DNA from 2 places in the Pseudarthrobacter sulfonivorans genome. Region 1 is predicted to be linked to the other one. Evidence: riboswitches for the same ligand, from Rfam matches in the RefSeq annotation. Region 1 holds a riboswitch; the other holds the start of a gene.
What was found. A riboswitch is a leader RNA that binds a small molecule or an ion and turns the genes downstream of it on or off. The one in region 1 is predicted to bind S-adenosylmethionine.
Positions count from the first base shown of each region.

Region 2: another riboswitch for S-adenosylmethionine. It lies ahead of AU252_RS11770 (DUF1737 domain-containing protein); the one in region 1 lies ahead of AU252_RS18485 (aminotransferase class V-fold PLP-dependent enzyme).

Region 1 covers NZ_CP013747.1:4,072,571-4,079,788, forward strand. Annotated here, with positions in the region: gene AU252_RS18465 (fluoride efflux transporter FluC) at 1-151, opposite strand, end outside; gene AU252_RS18470 (fluoride efflux transporter FluC) at 148-582, opposite strand; gene AU252_RS18475 (metal-dependent transcriptional regulator) at 583-1,296, opposite strand; gene AU252_RS18480 (class I SAM-dependent methyltransferase) at 1,328-2,086, opposite strand; gene AU252_RS18485 (aminotransferase class V-fold PLP-dependent enzyme) at 2,211-3,650, opposite strand; SAM riboswitch class IV at 3,686-3,799, opposite strand; gene hisN (histidinol-phosphatase) at 3,959-4,771, opposite strand; gene rsgA (ribosome small subunit-dependent GTPase A) at 4,824-5,939, opposite strand; gene aroA (3-phosphoshikimate 1-carboxyvinyltransferase) at 5,923-7,218, opposite strand, start outside.
Region 2 covers NZ_CP013747.1:2,637,804-2,645,021, reverse strand. Annotated here, with positions in the region: gene cls (cardiolipin synthase) at 1-876, opposite strand, end outside; gene AU252_RS11805 (aminodeoxychorismate lyase) at 972-1,913, shown strand; gene AU252_RS11800 (NUDIX domain-containing protein) at 1,980-2,447, shown strand; gene AU252_RS11795 (pyridoxamine 5'-phosphate oxidase family protein) at 2,531-2,995, shown strand; gene AU252_RS11790 (GNAT family N-acetyltransferase) at 3,009-3,566, shown strand; gene AU252_RS11785 (acetyl-CoA C-acetyltransferase) at 3,671-4,867, shown strand; gene AU252_RS11780 (hypothetical protein) at 4,876-5,376, opposite strand; SAM riboswitch class IV at 5,502-5,617, shown strand; gene AU252_RS11770 (DUF1737 domain-containing protein) at 5,631-5,888, shown strand; gene AU252_RS11765 (rhodanese-like domain-containing protein) at 5,885-6,298, shown strand; gene AU252_RS11760 (O-succinylhomoserine sulfhydrylase) at 6,295-7,218, shown strand, end outside.

The DNA of each region.
Region 1 (7,218 bases):
CGGTGAGCGTGGCCCACGGCCAGTGCCGCGGCCTACCGCTCGGGCTGACGGCCGTGCGGAGCCCCTCGCGGTGGGCGAACCAGCTGTCGATGGCGAAGCGCAGCAGGGCGCCCGCCATGCCGAACACTCCCACCAGGACCGCGCCCGTCACGGTGCTGTCCCCGCCCGGTCACCCTGCAGCCGGTCGGTGAGCAGCCGCCCGGTCCGCCAGCCACCGGCCGCGGCGCCCAGGCCCAGCAGCAGGGAGAGCCCCAGGTAGGCGATCCACACGGGATGTTCGCCGGCCCTGGTCAGCTGGTCAATCGCGAAGACTACCGCAGAGAACGTGGTGAACGAGCCCAGGAATCCGGGCCCCAGGCCGGCGCGTAGCCAGAATGCCGTCTGCGGCCGCGCCATCCACACCGTGGTGAGGGCGGCCAGCACAAAACTGCCAGTCACATTGATTCCCAGGGTGGTCCAGGGCATTGCCCCAGCGGTTTCCGGAAAGGCGAGTCCCAGCCCGTACCGGAGTTCCGTTCCGGCCAGGCCGCCTGCCGCCACGGCCAGCCAGGCCCGCCAGTGCGGCACGCGGGCGTTCGTCATTCAGCTGTCGCTGAGGGTGCAGCCGGTGTGGGGGTGGTCACTGTGGACCCAGAGCGCCGCGGTGACTTCATCCGCGAGATCGTAGTCCCGCTTCCTGCCGGCGTTGCTGATCCGCACCACCAGCGCTCCGCCAAACGGCTTACGGCCCACTACCTCCACCTCGTCGTCGAGGTCAATTTCCTCGGCCGAAAGATACCGCAGCAGATCAGGGTTCTCGTCGCTGATGCGGGTGATCCGGCCGGTGTGCCCGGGATCGAGTTCGCCGAGCAGATGGGCCTCGGGCAGCAGCACCGTGCCGTCCGCGGCGGGGATCGGGTCACCGTGCGGGTCGCGTTGCGGGTTGCCCAGTTTTGCCGCCATGCGCTCAATAAACGTGTCCGACACCGCGTGCTCCAGCAGTTCGGCTTCGTCGTGGACTTCGTCCCAGCTGTAGCCGAGCTCCTGCACCAGGTAGGTCTCAATGAGCCGGTGCCGGCGCACCATGGACAATGCCAGCCGGACCCCGGAGTCTGTAAGGGTGATGGCGCTGTACGGCTTGTGGTCCACCAGGCCCTGGTCCTTGAGCTTGCGGACCATCTCCGAGACCGAGGAATTGGCCACCCCCAGGCGCTGCGCGAGCTGGGAGGACGTGATGCGTTTGTCCTGCCACTCCGTGAAGCCGTAGATGACCTTGACGTAGTCCTCGATCGAGGAGGAGGGCGCGCTGGTCTTCACGTCTCCTAGCCTACCCGGTGGTCCGCGTCCCTCACGCCTTCGTGGCCCGCCACGTCAGCGTCAGGTACGGCAGGCTGATGTCCTCTTCCACGGCGTGCCCCAAGTGCTCGTGCAGATACCAGTCCAGGTTGGCCAGGACCTTGCTTCGGGTGGCTTCGCCGGCGCGCAGGTAGTAGCTGCGGGACTTCGTCAGTTCCATGATGTCCGCCGTGCTGAGGCTGTCCTCCCACCGCGTCACATGGCTCTCGAGGCCTTCAAACTCCGGCCCCACCACCGGGCGGAACCCGGGCTTGTAGACGTCGCCCGCGTGCATGATGCGGGACAACCGGTGCACCCACGGAACGGACGTGTCCAGCTGGTTCCAGATCAGCCCCAGCGTTCCGCCGGGCCGCAGGATCCGCGCCAGTTCGGTGCTCGCCGGCAGCGGATCGCACCAGTGCCAGGCCTGCGCCACGCTTACGACGTCGAACGAGGAGTCAGCGAGTCCCGTCGCCTCTGCCGTCCCCTGCGTCGCGTCCGCCGCCGCGTAGTGGGCCCGCAGCTGTTCGAGCATGTCCGGCGACGGGTCCACGGCGGAAACCGCCAGGCCGCGTTCCAGCAGCAGGGCGGTGAACTTGCCGGTTCCGGCGCCCACGTCCACCGCGTCCGCGGCCCCGGCAGGGATCAGCCAGTCCGCTGAGTCGGCCGGGTAGCCAGGGCGTACGCGCTGGTAGTGTTCGCCGCCGTCCTGGAAACTCCGTCCGAGTTCCAGGCGGCGTCCGTGCTCAAGTCTGGGGCCACCCCGTGCCACGTGCGGCCTCCTTCAACTGTGCCCATCGGTATCCTTCGAATTTACCGCATGGGCCGCAGCCGCTGGGTCAGGCGGCAGTCAGGTGGCAGCGGTCAGGTCAGGAACCAGGGGAGGAAAGCGTCAGTCAGTCGTCAAGGCACGGAGCCGCGCCGGCGGTGCCCGGCGTGTTGGGAGCCCAGTGAGGGTACGTGCGGGTGTCGTTGGCCGGAACCCAGCGGCCCGCGTCCACCACGTAGTCCCAGCCCAGGCCGGTCCGGCGGAGTTGCTCCAGGCCGGCAAGGAGCCGCTGGGCGTCTTCCAACCGGGAGCCTACGCCGAAGCTGGCCCGCAGCGAACCGGAGGGAAGGCCGAGGCGCTTGAGCAGCGGGTGCGCGCAGAAGCGGCCGTCCCGGAGGCCAACGCCATGCTCGGCCGACAGGAACGCGGCCACAAGCCCGGCGTCGTACCCTGCCACGGAGAAGTTCACCACGCCGATGGTGCCCGTTTCAGCGTCCGTGTCCGAGAAGATCTGGTGCACGGTGACGCCGTCGATCTTCCCGAGCCCTTCCACCAGGAATGACCTGATGGCTGCCTCGTGGGCGTGCCAGCGGTCGTGGTCCAGGGACGCGATGACCTGGGTGGCGCGGGCCAGTGTGGCCGCGCCGAGGACGTTGGGGGAGCCGCCCTCGTGCCGGGCCGGACCGGTGGCCCAGCTGACGCCGTCGAGCCTGGCCTCGCGGACGGCGCCGCCGCCGGCCAGGTGGGGAGTGCCGGCGTCGAGCCAGTCGGTGCGGCCCACCAGGACCCCGGAGCCGAAGGGCGCGTAGAGCTTGTGCCCGGAGAAGGCGAGGTAGTCGACGTCGTCGGTGCTGATATTGATGCGCCGGTGCGGTGCCAGCTGCGCGGCGTCCACCACGATCCGCGCTCCGTACTCATGGGCGAGGGCGGCCAGGGCCTTGATCGGGAGGATCTCGCCGGTGACGTTGGAGGCGCCCGTGATCGCGAGGAGGCTGACGTTGCCCTGCTCAAGTTCGGCGCGGAGGACCTCGAGGGTCCCCACGATGGTGTCCGCGGCGACGACGCTGCGGTGCGGGACTCCCTGCCACGGCAGGAGGTTGGCGTGGTGTTCGATGTCCAGGTAGAGGACATCGCCATTGGACCGCCCGTCCGTCGCCGGCAGGCAACCCGCCAGCAGGTTAAGCGAGTCGGTGGTGTTCCGGGTGAAGATGACGGAGTCGTCCGGGCGTCCGCCCACAAAGTCGCGCACGATGTCCCGGGCGTTCTCATAGACGGACGTGCTGATCTGCGATGCGTAGCCGGCGCCGCGATGGACGCTGGCGTAGAACGGCAGGATCTCGTTGAGGTAGGCCGACACCACGGAGAGGGCGGGAGTGGATGCGCCGTAGTCCAGGTTTGCGTACCGGATGTGGCCGCCCTGGATCAGCGGTGCCTGGATTTCCGCGCCGGTGACGGCAGAGAGGGGGCGGCCGGCAATGGCGGCGGCATCCTTGAACAGCGCAGCGGCCTTGGCGGGGGCGGCGTTGTCGGGAGAAACAGTGTTGGGGGAGACGGTGGCAGTTGTCACGGAGACCTCACTCTAAAAGGACTCCCGGTAACGGGAACCCGCGCTTGCCGTGTCCATTCCGGACCGGCCTGGTCGTCACCCGGGGCACCCCACCGCGAATGGAGGGTTGCCGGCCAGCAAACCGGGGTTTAGCGCTGGCACTCGTGACCTGTTAAGAAGCGTAGAACATCCGCCGCTGCAGAAAGGAAGCCCGGCCAAATGTTAAGGACTTTGTTACGCGCGTTTGAGGAACCGTCTCATTTGTCGAAGATACGACGGCGGACGCCCCCTTGAGGAGGCGTCCGCCGTCGATAATTCGAAGAAAGTGCCTAGAGGAGATCGTCCAGATTCGGGTTCAGCCGCTTGAGCACCTCTGAGTGCAGAATGGAGTTCGTGGCCAGGGCGTTGCCGCCGAACGGCCCGTCCTGTCCCTCCAAGGAGGTGAAGCGGCCGCCGGCTTCCACCACGATGGGCACCAGGGCAGCCATGTCGTACAGGTTCAGTTCGGGCTCGCAGGCGATGTCCACGGAACCTTCGGCCACCATGCAGTAGGACCAGAAATCGCCGTAGGCGCGCGTGCGCCACACGTCCTCGGTCAGGCCCAGGAACTCATCCAGGTTGCCGCGTTCCTTCCAGCCGCCCAGGCTGGAGTAGGACAGGGAGGCATCCGAAAGTTTGGAGACGTCCGAGACGCGGAGCCGCGTTGCGGCGGCAAGGGACTTGCCCATGTACGCGCCGGAACCCTTGGCGGCCCACCAGCGTTTGCCCAGCGCGGGCGCGCTGACCACTCCCACAACGGGTTCGCCTTCGTCCACGAGGGCGATCAGGGTGGCCCAAACCGGGACGCCGCGGACAAAGTTCTTGGTGCCGTCGATGGGATCAATGATCCAGCGGCGGGAGCCATGGCCCGAACTGCCGAATTCCTCTCCCAGCACGGCGTCGCGCGGACGCGAGCGGGACAGCTGGCCGCGGATGGCTTCCTCCGCGGACTTGTCCGCGTCCGTTACCGGCGTCAGGTCCGGCTTGGTCTCGATGCGGAGGTCCAGTGCCTTGAAGCGGCTCATGGTCTGGTCATCCACGGAATCTGCCAGCACATGGGCAAGGCGCAAGTCATCGTTGTAGCTCGAAGCGGGTTGGATCATGGTTCCAAACTACCGTCTCAGGGCCGCAGTGTTGGGGACATCGGCGTCCCGTCTAGCCGATGCTGCCCAGTTCCTTGGTTTCCTGGCCCACCAGGCGGGGATCCGTGCCCAGCAGCCGCCGCAGGGACGCGAGCCGGGCCGGGCCGGTGGGGCCCGCGTGGCCGGCGGACACCCAGGCATCCACCCCGCAGTTGACGGCCGCGGTGTTGTGCTTGCAGCCACGCTCGCAGGCATCCGTACCCGGCTCCAGGTCCGGGAAGGACCGCAGGATCCGGTCCGGGTCCACATGGGCCAGGCCGAACGAACGGATGCCAGGGGTGTCGATGATCCAGCTTCCGGCGGGAGCTCCGGTCAGCTTCAGGGCAAGGGCCGACGACGACGTGTGGCGGCCGCGGCCGGTCACCGCGTTCACTCCACCGGTGGCCCGTTCGGCCCCGGTGAGCGCATTGACCATGGTGGACTTGCCCACGCCGGAATGACCCAGCATCACCGAGACCTTGCCCTCGAGGTACGCGCGGAGCTGCGAAACTGCGTCACTGTCCAGGCGGGCAGAGAGGCCGTCGTCGGAGCGGGCATCGATACCTGAGGCTTCGGAGTCCGACGTGCGGCTGATGATCACCGGGAAGTCCAGGTGCTCGTAGTTGGACAGCAGTTCCGCCGGATCCTTGACGTCCGCCTTGGTGACGAGCAGCAGCGGCTCAATGCCGGCGTCGTAAGCGGCCACGAGGGCGCGGTCGATGAAGCCTGTGCGCGGCTCCGGGTTTGCGGCGGCCACCACCACTACCAGCTGATCTGCGTTGGCCACCACCGCACGCTCGATCGGATCAGTGTCATCGGCGCTGCGGCGCAGCAGGGTCCTGCGGTCCTGGATCCGGACCAGGCGGGCTAGCGTGTCGGGTTCGCCGGAGACATCTCCAACGAGGGAGACGAAGTCGCCGGCAACCACGGGGGAGCGGCGGAGTTCGCGGGCCCTGGCTGCGATGATGATCCGCTCGTCGCCCGAGTCTTCGCCGACGACGGCGGTGTACCGGCCGCGGTCCACTGTGATGATGCGGCCCGTGACGGCGTCGTCGTGGCTGGGGCGGTCCTTCGTGCGCGGCCTGGAGCCCTTTTTGCTGGGCCGGATCCGGACGTCGGACTCGTCCCAGGAATCAGTGCTGCGTGCCACCAGTGGGACCTTCCGCGCGCTTGTCGGCAGCAGCGCCCTGGGCCAGCATGTCGGCCCACATCTGCGGGAATTCCGGCATGGTCTTGGCAGTGGTAGCGATGTCCTGGACTTCGATGCCCGGCACCGCGAGGCCGAGGATGGCACCGGCGGTGGCCATCCTGTGGTCCGCATAGCTGTGGACGACGCCGGCGTGCAGCTTTGCCGGGCGGATCACCAGGCCGTCGCTGGTCTCCTCCGCGTCGCCGCCGAGGCGGTTGATTTCGGTGACCAGCGCGGCCAACCGGTCCGTCTCGTGGCCGCGAAGGTGCGCGATGCCGGTCAGCCGTGAAGGTCCGCTGGCCAGGGCGCAGAGGGCCGCCACGGTAGGGGCGAGTTCGCTGGTTTCGTCAAAATCCGCACCCTTGATCTCTGGCCCGCCCGTGACGGTCAGGACGCCGTCAGCCAGGCTGACGTCCGCGCCCATGTCCGCCAGGATGCTGCGCCAGAGGTCTCCCACCTGGGTGGTGCCGGCGGGCCAGTCCGGGATCCGGACGGTGCCGCCGGAGGCCAGCGCGGCGGCCAGGAACGGGCCGGCGTTGGAGAGGTCCTGCTCAATGCGCTGGTCAAAGGCGCGGATGGGGCCCGGTGCCACTACCCAGTGGTTGGGCACGGAATCGTCAACTGATACACCGACGCCGCGGAGTACGGCAACGGTCATGTTGATGTGGTCCAGGCTCGGCACCGGTTTGCCCACGTGTTCAAGGTGGAGCCCGTCGGTAAACCTGGCGCCGACCAGCAGGAGGGCCGAGACGAACTGTGACGACGCACTGGCATCGATCACCAGGTGGCCGCCCCGGACTTCCCCGGTGCCTGCAACGGTGAACGGCAGCGACGAGGGGGTCCCGCCGTCGTCCGCGGTCAGGGCCACCCCGAGGGCCTTCAGGGCCTCGATGATGGTGCCCATGGGGCGCTTCCGGGCGTGGGGGTCGCCGTCGAACACGCTCACGCCGTTGCGCAGCGCCGCCAGCGGCGGAACAAAGCGCATCACTGTTCCGGCGAGGCCGCAATCGATGTGCGTCTTCGACGACGGCGCCTCCCGGCTCAGGGGCGTGACCTCAAGGTCCGGCCCGAAGGCGCCGTCGCCGGGCACCTCCGTGATGGTGGCCCCCAGCTGGCGGAGGGCCTCAATCATCAGGGCGGAGTCCCGGGAATGCAGGGGGGCGCGGAGGCGGGACGGTCCGTCAGCCAGCGCGGCCAGGACCAGGAACCTGTTGGTCAGGGACTTTGAACCGGGCACCGT
Region 2 (7,218 bases), 1.4 Mb from region 1:
CTCGTCGGTTTCGCTCAGCCAGTCCGTGGCGAACACCACGTTGAGCGTGGTGACGATCGGTCCGCGCAGGCAGGCCATCAGCTCCACCCATTCGCGGCCGGCCTTCCGGTGTTTGGGGTTGTTGTAGGAGGGCTCGATCAGGTTCTGCGAGCCCGTGAATGCGAGTTCGCCGTCGACCACCATGATTTTGCGGTGGTTCCGAAGGTCCGGGCGGCGCCATTGGCCGTGGATGGGCAGCACCGGGAGCATGCGCTTCCACTGGATCTTTCCTGCCCGCAGCCGTTTGAGCAGGTCGCGGTAACCCTTGACGCGGAGCGTGCCGATGTGGTCAAACAGCACGCGCACTTCCACGCCCCGCTCGGCGGCCTCCTCCAGGGCGGTCAGCAGGTCATCGGTGATGTGGTCCGTGCTCATGATGTAGAACTCGGCATTGACGAACGTCTTGGCTTTGCGCACGGCCTGGGTCATGGCCAGGATCGAGTCCGGGTAGCCGGGAAGGAGGTCCACGGAATTGCCGTCCACCATGGGGAGGGAGCCGAGCCGCCGGTTCAGTTCCCCGGCGGACGTCACCCATTCGGGCCCTTCGTATTCACTGACGACGTCGGCGAGCGCCGAGATACCGGACCGCACGCGGGTGTTGATGACCTCCTGCTGCTGGCGGCGGCGGCTGGAGAGCTTGAAGTTTCCGAACAGCAGGAAAAGGACCAGGCCCAGGAACGGCACAAAAAAGATGCCCAGCAGCCAGGCCATGGCCGTGGTGGGGCGCCTGTTGCCGGGGATGATGCCGATGGCCAGAACCCGGATCACCAGGTCCGCAATGCTGAGCACCACCACCACCCACGTCGGCGCGGTACCCGCAAGCGAAATTGGCCACAGCACTGGAATACCCCCGGATTGCGCGCACCCGCGGACCTGTTCCGGCGGGGCAATGACCACAGCTTAGCCGCGGCGGGCCCTACTAAGCTGGAGCCATGACTTCTCCTGCGCCCGTGGTGCTCGTGTTCCTTGACCCCGCGTTCCCGGACGGCCGGCTGGCCGACGCTTCCCAGCCGCAGCTGATGGCCACAGACCAGGGCGCCACCCGGGGCGACGGCGTGTTCGAATCCATGCTCGCCGTGAGTGGCGCCGTCCGGAAGCAACAGGCGCATCTGGACCGGCTGGCCGGATCGGCCCAGGCCCTTGATCTGGTGATCCCGGGGCAGGATTCATGGCGGGCTGCCATCGCCACGGGCGTCGCGGAGCACCGAAACCAGCATCCCGCTCCGTCGCCCGCCGAGGACGAGGTGGTGGTGAAACTCGTGGTCACCCGCGGCCCGGAAGGCGCAGAGTCCCCCACATGCTGGGTTCAGGTCTCCCCGGTGGGCGCCCTCGGCCGCCGCCAGCGCGAAACCGGGATCGATGTCATCCTCCTGGACCGCGGCTACGACAGCGACGTGGCTGAGCGTGCCCCGTGGCTGCTGCTCGGCGCCAAGACCCTGTCCTATGCCACGAACATGGCCGCCCTGCGGTACGCCCACAAACAGGGCGCCGACGACGTCATCTTCACCTCCTCCGACGGCCGGGTCCTGGAAGGCCCCACGTCCACTGTGCTGCTGGCACATCTGGAAACCTCCGACGACGGCGCCGGCGCCACCCGCACGGTGCGCCGCCTCATCACCCCGCAACTGGACAGCGGGATCCTCCCCGGGACCTCCCAGGGGGCCCTGTTCGCGGCGGCCAAGGCAGCCGGCTGGGAACTCGGCTACGGGCCGCTGGAACCGCGGGACCTGCTGGACGCCGACGCCGTGTGGCTGATTTCCAGCATCAGGCTGCTCGCGCCGGTGAACCACATTGACGGCAAGGAAGTCGGGACGCCCGCGGTGCAGAAGCAGCTGACGGCCGAACTCAACGCATTGTTTGCCGGGATCCAGTAGGTTCCGGGATTCAGCAGTTTCCCGGATCCCGTAGTTTTCCGAAGTTCAGCAGGGAGGCCTTAAGCCATGGTGGTTCGCAGTGCAGGGATCCTGCTGTTCCGGCAGGGAGCAAACGGGCTGGAAGTGTGGATAGCGCACATGGGCGGACCGTTCTGGGCCCGCAAACAAACCCAGTCCTGGTCGGTTCCCAAGGGCGAGTACCTTCCCGACGAGGATCCCCTGCTGGCCGCGCTGCGCGAGTTTGCCGAAGAAATCGGCACGCCGCCGCCAGCTGTTGCCTACTTTGAGCTGGGCGCGTTCCGGCAACCGTCGGGAAAGATCATCACGGTGTTCGCCGCGGAGTCTGACTTCCAGCCCGAACGGATTGTGAGCAACACGTTCCCGCTGGAATGGCCCAAAGGATCCGGCATCATCCAGGACTTTCCCGAGGTGGACGATGCCCGGTGGGTGACGGAATCCGAGGCCCGCAGCAAGCTGGTCAAGGGCCAGCTACCCCTCCTGGACGCCCTGCTGGAGCATGTTGGATTGCCCTAAGTCGACCTGCCCAGGCCCGGGCCTGGGGGTTGAGCGTGGCAATACCCTGTTGGACCGTCGCATAGGTCCGTATGGTTTGGTGCATGAACTCTTACGCGCAGCCGACCAACAAATTGACGTTCGACGAATGCTGGGAATTCCTTGCCGGGGACACACTGGGGCGCCTGGCCCTTGTAGTGGACGGCCATCCGGAGATCTTTCCGGTCAACTACGTCCTGGACCGCAGGAGCATCGTCTTCCGCAGCGCCGGCGGCACCAAACTGTGGGGCGCCAAGGCAGACCGTCCCGCGGCGCTGGAGATCGATGGATACGATCCCCGCACGGAGGTGGCCTGGAGTGTGGTGGTGCGCGGAGACACCGAAGTGATCGAGGCACAGGCTGACAAGGACGCCGTCGACGCCCAGCATCTTGAGCCCTGGCAGCCCGGACCCAAGGACTACTACATCCGGCTAAACCCGCTCGCACTTACTGGCCGCCGCTTCCAGGTTGCCAAACCGGACGTTTGGAACACCCGGTTGTCGGACCGCCGTCGTGCTTCCTTCGAGTAGCGCGGGAGAGCTTATGGACAGCGAAGCCCCCGCTCCGCTCGTCCCGGGGGTCCGGATCCGGCTGCTGCGGCGGAGCGATGCGGCCGGCCTGAGTAAGGCCTACCTCCGGAACCGCCAGCACCTCGCTGCGTGGGAACCGGAGCGGGACGAAGCCTTTTTCACGCCCAGGCATCAGCTGGACATCATCCGGGCCAAGCTCGCCCAGCATTCCGTGGGCCAGGAAGTTCCGTGGGTGCTAGTGAACCGCGACGATCCCGCGTACATCGTCGGTGCCGTCACCCTTACTGGCATCGTCCGTGGGCCGTTCCTCAACGCCAACCTCGGGTACTGGGTTGATTCCAGCCTCAACCGGCGGGGCATCGGAGCTGCCGCGGTCCGCTTCGCCACGGACAATGCCCGGACAGAACTGGGCCTCCACCGGGTCCAGGCGGCAACGCTGCTCCATAATGAGCCCTCACGCAAGATCCTCAAACGCGCCGGGTTTCGGGAAATCGGCGTGGCGCCGCAGTACCTGAAGATCGCCGGCCGCTGGCAGGACCACCTGCTCCACCAACTGCTCCTCCACGGCTGACGCGATCGCGGCCGAATCCACAGCGCCTGCGCCACCTCACCGGCCCTCACGGTTCGCCTAAGCTGGCCCCAAGCACTCTTGAATCCGCAACCGAAAGGCAGACCATGAGCAATGACGCTCACATCCCCGTCATCCTGGGCGGCGCACGGACCCCCTTCGGCAAGTTCCGCGGCAGCCTCTCCGGGCTCACCTCCAGCGAACTCGGTGCCCACGCCATCCGGAACGCACTGGAACGGTCCGGGGTGGCGCCGGAACAGATCCAGGCCGTCATCGTGGGCCAGGTTATCCAGGCGGGCGCTGGCCAGGGACCCGCCAGGCAGGCCAGCCTCGCCGCCGGCATCGGTTGGGATGTGCCCACCGTGACCATCAACAAACTGTGCTTGTCCGGCCTGACTGCCGTAATTGATGCCGCCCGGATGATCCGCGCCGGCGAGGCTGATTTCATTGTGGCGGCGGGCCAGGAATCCATGACCAACGCCCCGCACCTGCTGCCCCGGCTTCGCGGCGGCGTGGCCATCGGCGATGCGCCGCTGCTGGATTCGCTGAACTTTGACGGCCTGCAGGACCCCGTCTCAGGTGAACTGATGGGGTCCGCCACGGACGCGGGGAACGCCCGCCTGGGCATCAGCCGCGAGGACCAGGACGCCGTCGCCGCCCTTTCGCACCAGCGGGCGGAGGCCGCCCGGGCGGCCGGCATCCTGGCTGAGGAGATCGCTCCGGTGGAGGTCCCGCAGCGCCGGGGACCCGCCGTCGTGATTGATGCCGACGAAGGCATCCGCGCCGGCACCACCATCGAGACGCTGGCGGCACTGAAGCCCGCCTTCTCCAAGGATCCGGCGGCCACCATCACCGCCGGTTCTGCCTCCCCGCTGTCGGACGGCGCCGCCGCCGTGGTAGTGGCCAGCAAGGCAGCTGCGGAAGCGGCCGGCCTCAGCTGGATCGCGGAAATTGGCAGCCACGGCCAGACCGCCGGACCGGACGGATCCCTGCATTCCCAGCCGTCCCGCGCCATTGAGCGAGCCCTGAAACTCGAAGGGCTGACCATTGACGACGTGGACCTCATTGAGATCAACGAAGCCTTCGCCTCGGTGGTGCTGCAGTCCGCCACGGACCTGGGGATCGACGCGGACAGGATCAACGCCGACGGCGGCGCCATCGCCCTGGGCCACCCGGTGGGCGCCTCGGGGGCCCGTCTGGTCCTGCATCAGGCACTCGCGCTGAACCGGCGCGGCGGCGGGACAGGCGTGGTTGCCTTGTGCGGCGGCGGCGGCCAGGGCGACGCCCTGATCCTCAAAGCCTGACGGCAGGTTCAGGCTCCGGGTCCAAGGATCACCAGCGGCACCAGGCGTTCCGCGCACGAAACCCGGACCAGTTCCGGCGGCCCCTGGGCCGCCCGGTTGTTCACCCCTGTGTCGTCGCACCAGTCCAGGTTGTACGGGTAAGCGGTGACCCCGGCCTTCCCGGGAGCCACGCCAGCCGGGACGGTGAACACGAAAGTGAAGCCGCCGTCGTCGGACATGGGAGCGAGCTCTTTCAGCACCGCGGTACCGGTCGCATCCTTGACCGTCACCTGGACCTGCGCATCGGTGCCGTAGCGGGCATCGCAGGTGGTATCCGGGGCGCTGACGGTGACCTGGTCGCCGGGTTTCGCGGCGGCAGGCGCGACGGAAAACTCCGGCGGCATGCAGGGCGGCGGCGCGAAAATGCTCCGGCAGCTTGTCACCCCCGCCAGCACCGGCACGGCGCACAACGTCACAGCCAAAACGCGTGCCCAGGCGCCCGTCAATGAACGCCCCCGAAAGTTCCCCATGACCCGATTGTCCCGTCGGCGCCGGCGTTACGGAAGCACGGCGGGATCACGGAAAAACGCGTTGGTTACGGAACATGACGACGACGGCAGTGCGGCCGGGCGGGCCGGATGTTACGTTTTTGGGGAGTAATGAGAACCGGCGCCAAGCCCTGACTGGCCGGTCGGCAACCCTCCCTTTCGCGGCGGGGTGCCTCAGGTGAATACTCGGCATATCGACCCATTCGAGCTGCAAGCGTGAAAGAAGGAGTTCCGTCGTGTCTGAAGCACCCGCCCCTGAAGAGAAACTGTCGTATCGGCTTGTCACCGGGCCGGATGACAGGTCTTTCTGTGAACGGATTTCCACTGCCCTGGCCGAAGGGTATGTCCTGCACGGCAGCCCGGCCGCGACGTCCAACGGCGGCGTTGTGATTGTTGCGCAGGCACTCATCCTCCCGTCGGCCATCGCCACCGCTGACGCCGCCGTCGCCTCCGCCGTGGATGACCTCGATTTCGACGGCGAGGGCCACGCATGAGCTACGCCGGAGACCTCACCCCGCAGCAGGCCTGGGCCAAACTCGAACAGGGCGCCATCCTGGTGGATGTCCGGACAGAAGGCGAATGGGCCCACATCGGCATCCCGGACACGAAGGCCACTGACAACGATCCCCTGTTCATCCCGTGGACGTTCCCGGGCGGCATCCCGAACCCGGATTTCATCACCGACCTGACGCAGCAGGCCCCGGAGGACGACGGCGCGGAGCTGGTCTTCCTCTGCCGCTCGGGCCAGCGCTCCATCGCCGCCGCCATCGCCGCGACGCAGGCCGGCTTCACCTCCTACAACGTCCTGGAGGGTTTCGAAGGCGAGCCGGACCGCTACGGCGAGCGCACCGTCAACGGCTGGAAGAACCGCGGCCTGCCCACAAATCTGGGAATAGCCAAGTGACCTTCAACCCAGACGCCGCCGGCTGGAGTGCCGAGACGCAGGCGGTCCGCGGCGGGCTGGACCGCACCAACTTCCAGGAGACCACCGAGCCGGTCTTCCTGAACTCGGGTTTCGTCTACGAGTCCGCTGCCGCCGCCGAGCGCGCCTTCACCGGCGAGGACGAACGCTTCGTCTACTCCCGGTACGGCAACCCGTCCGTGGCCACCTTCCAGGAACGCCTCCGCCTGCTCGAAGGCACCGAAGCGTGCTTTGCGACGGCGTCGGGCATGTCAGCGGTGTTCACGGCCCTGGGTGCCCTGTTGGCGGCCGGGGACCGGGTGGTTGCCGCGCGCTCACTGTTCGGCTCCTGCTTTGTGATCCTGAACGAAATCCTGCCGCGCTGGGGCGTGGAAACCGTGTTTGTTGACGGCCCGGACCTCGAGCAATGGGCTGCTGCACTGTCGGAGCCCACGACCGCAGTGTTCTTCGAATCCCCGTCCAACCCGATGCAGGAAATCGTGGACATCGCCGCGGTCAGCGAGCTGGCGCACGCCGCCGGGGCCACCGTCGTCGTCGACAATGTCTTTGCCACTCCCCTGCTGCAGCGCTGCGGCCAGCTGGGCGCGGACGTGATTGTGTACTCCGGCACGAAGCACATCGACGGCCAGGGACGCGTCCTGGGCGGCGCCATCCTGGGCACCAAGGAATTCATCGACGGCCCGGTCAAGCAGCTGATGCGGCACACCGGCCCGGCCCTCTCCGCGTTCAACGCCTGGGTGCTCACCAAGGGCCTGGAGACCATGGCGCTGCGCGTGAACCACTCTTCCGCGTCCGCGCTGCGGCTGGCCGAATGGCTCGAACAGCAGCCGGCCGTCAGCTGGGTCAGGTACCCGCTGCTGAAGTCACACCCGCAGTACGAGCTCGCCGCCAAGCAGATGAAG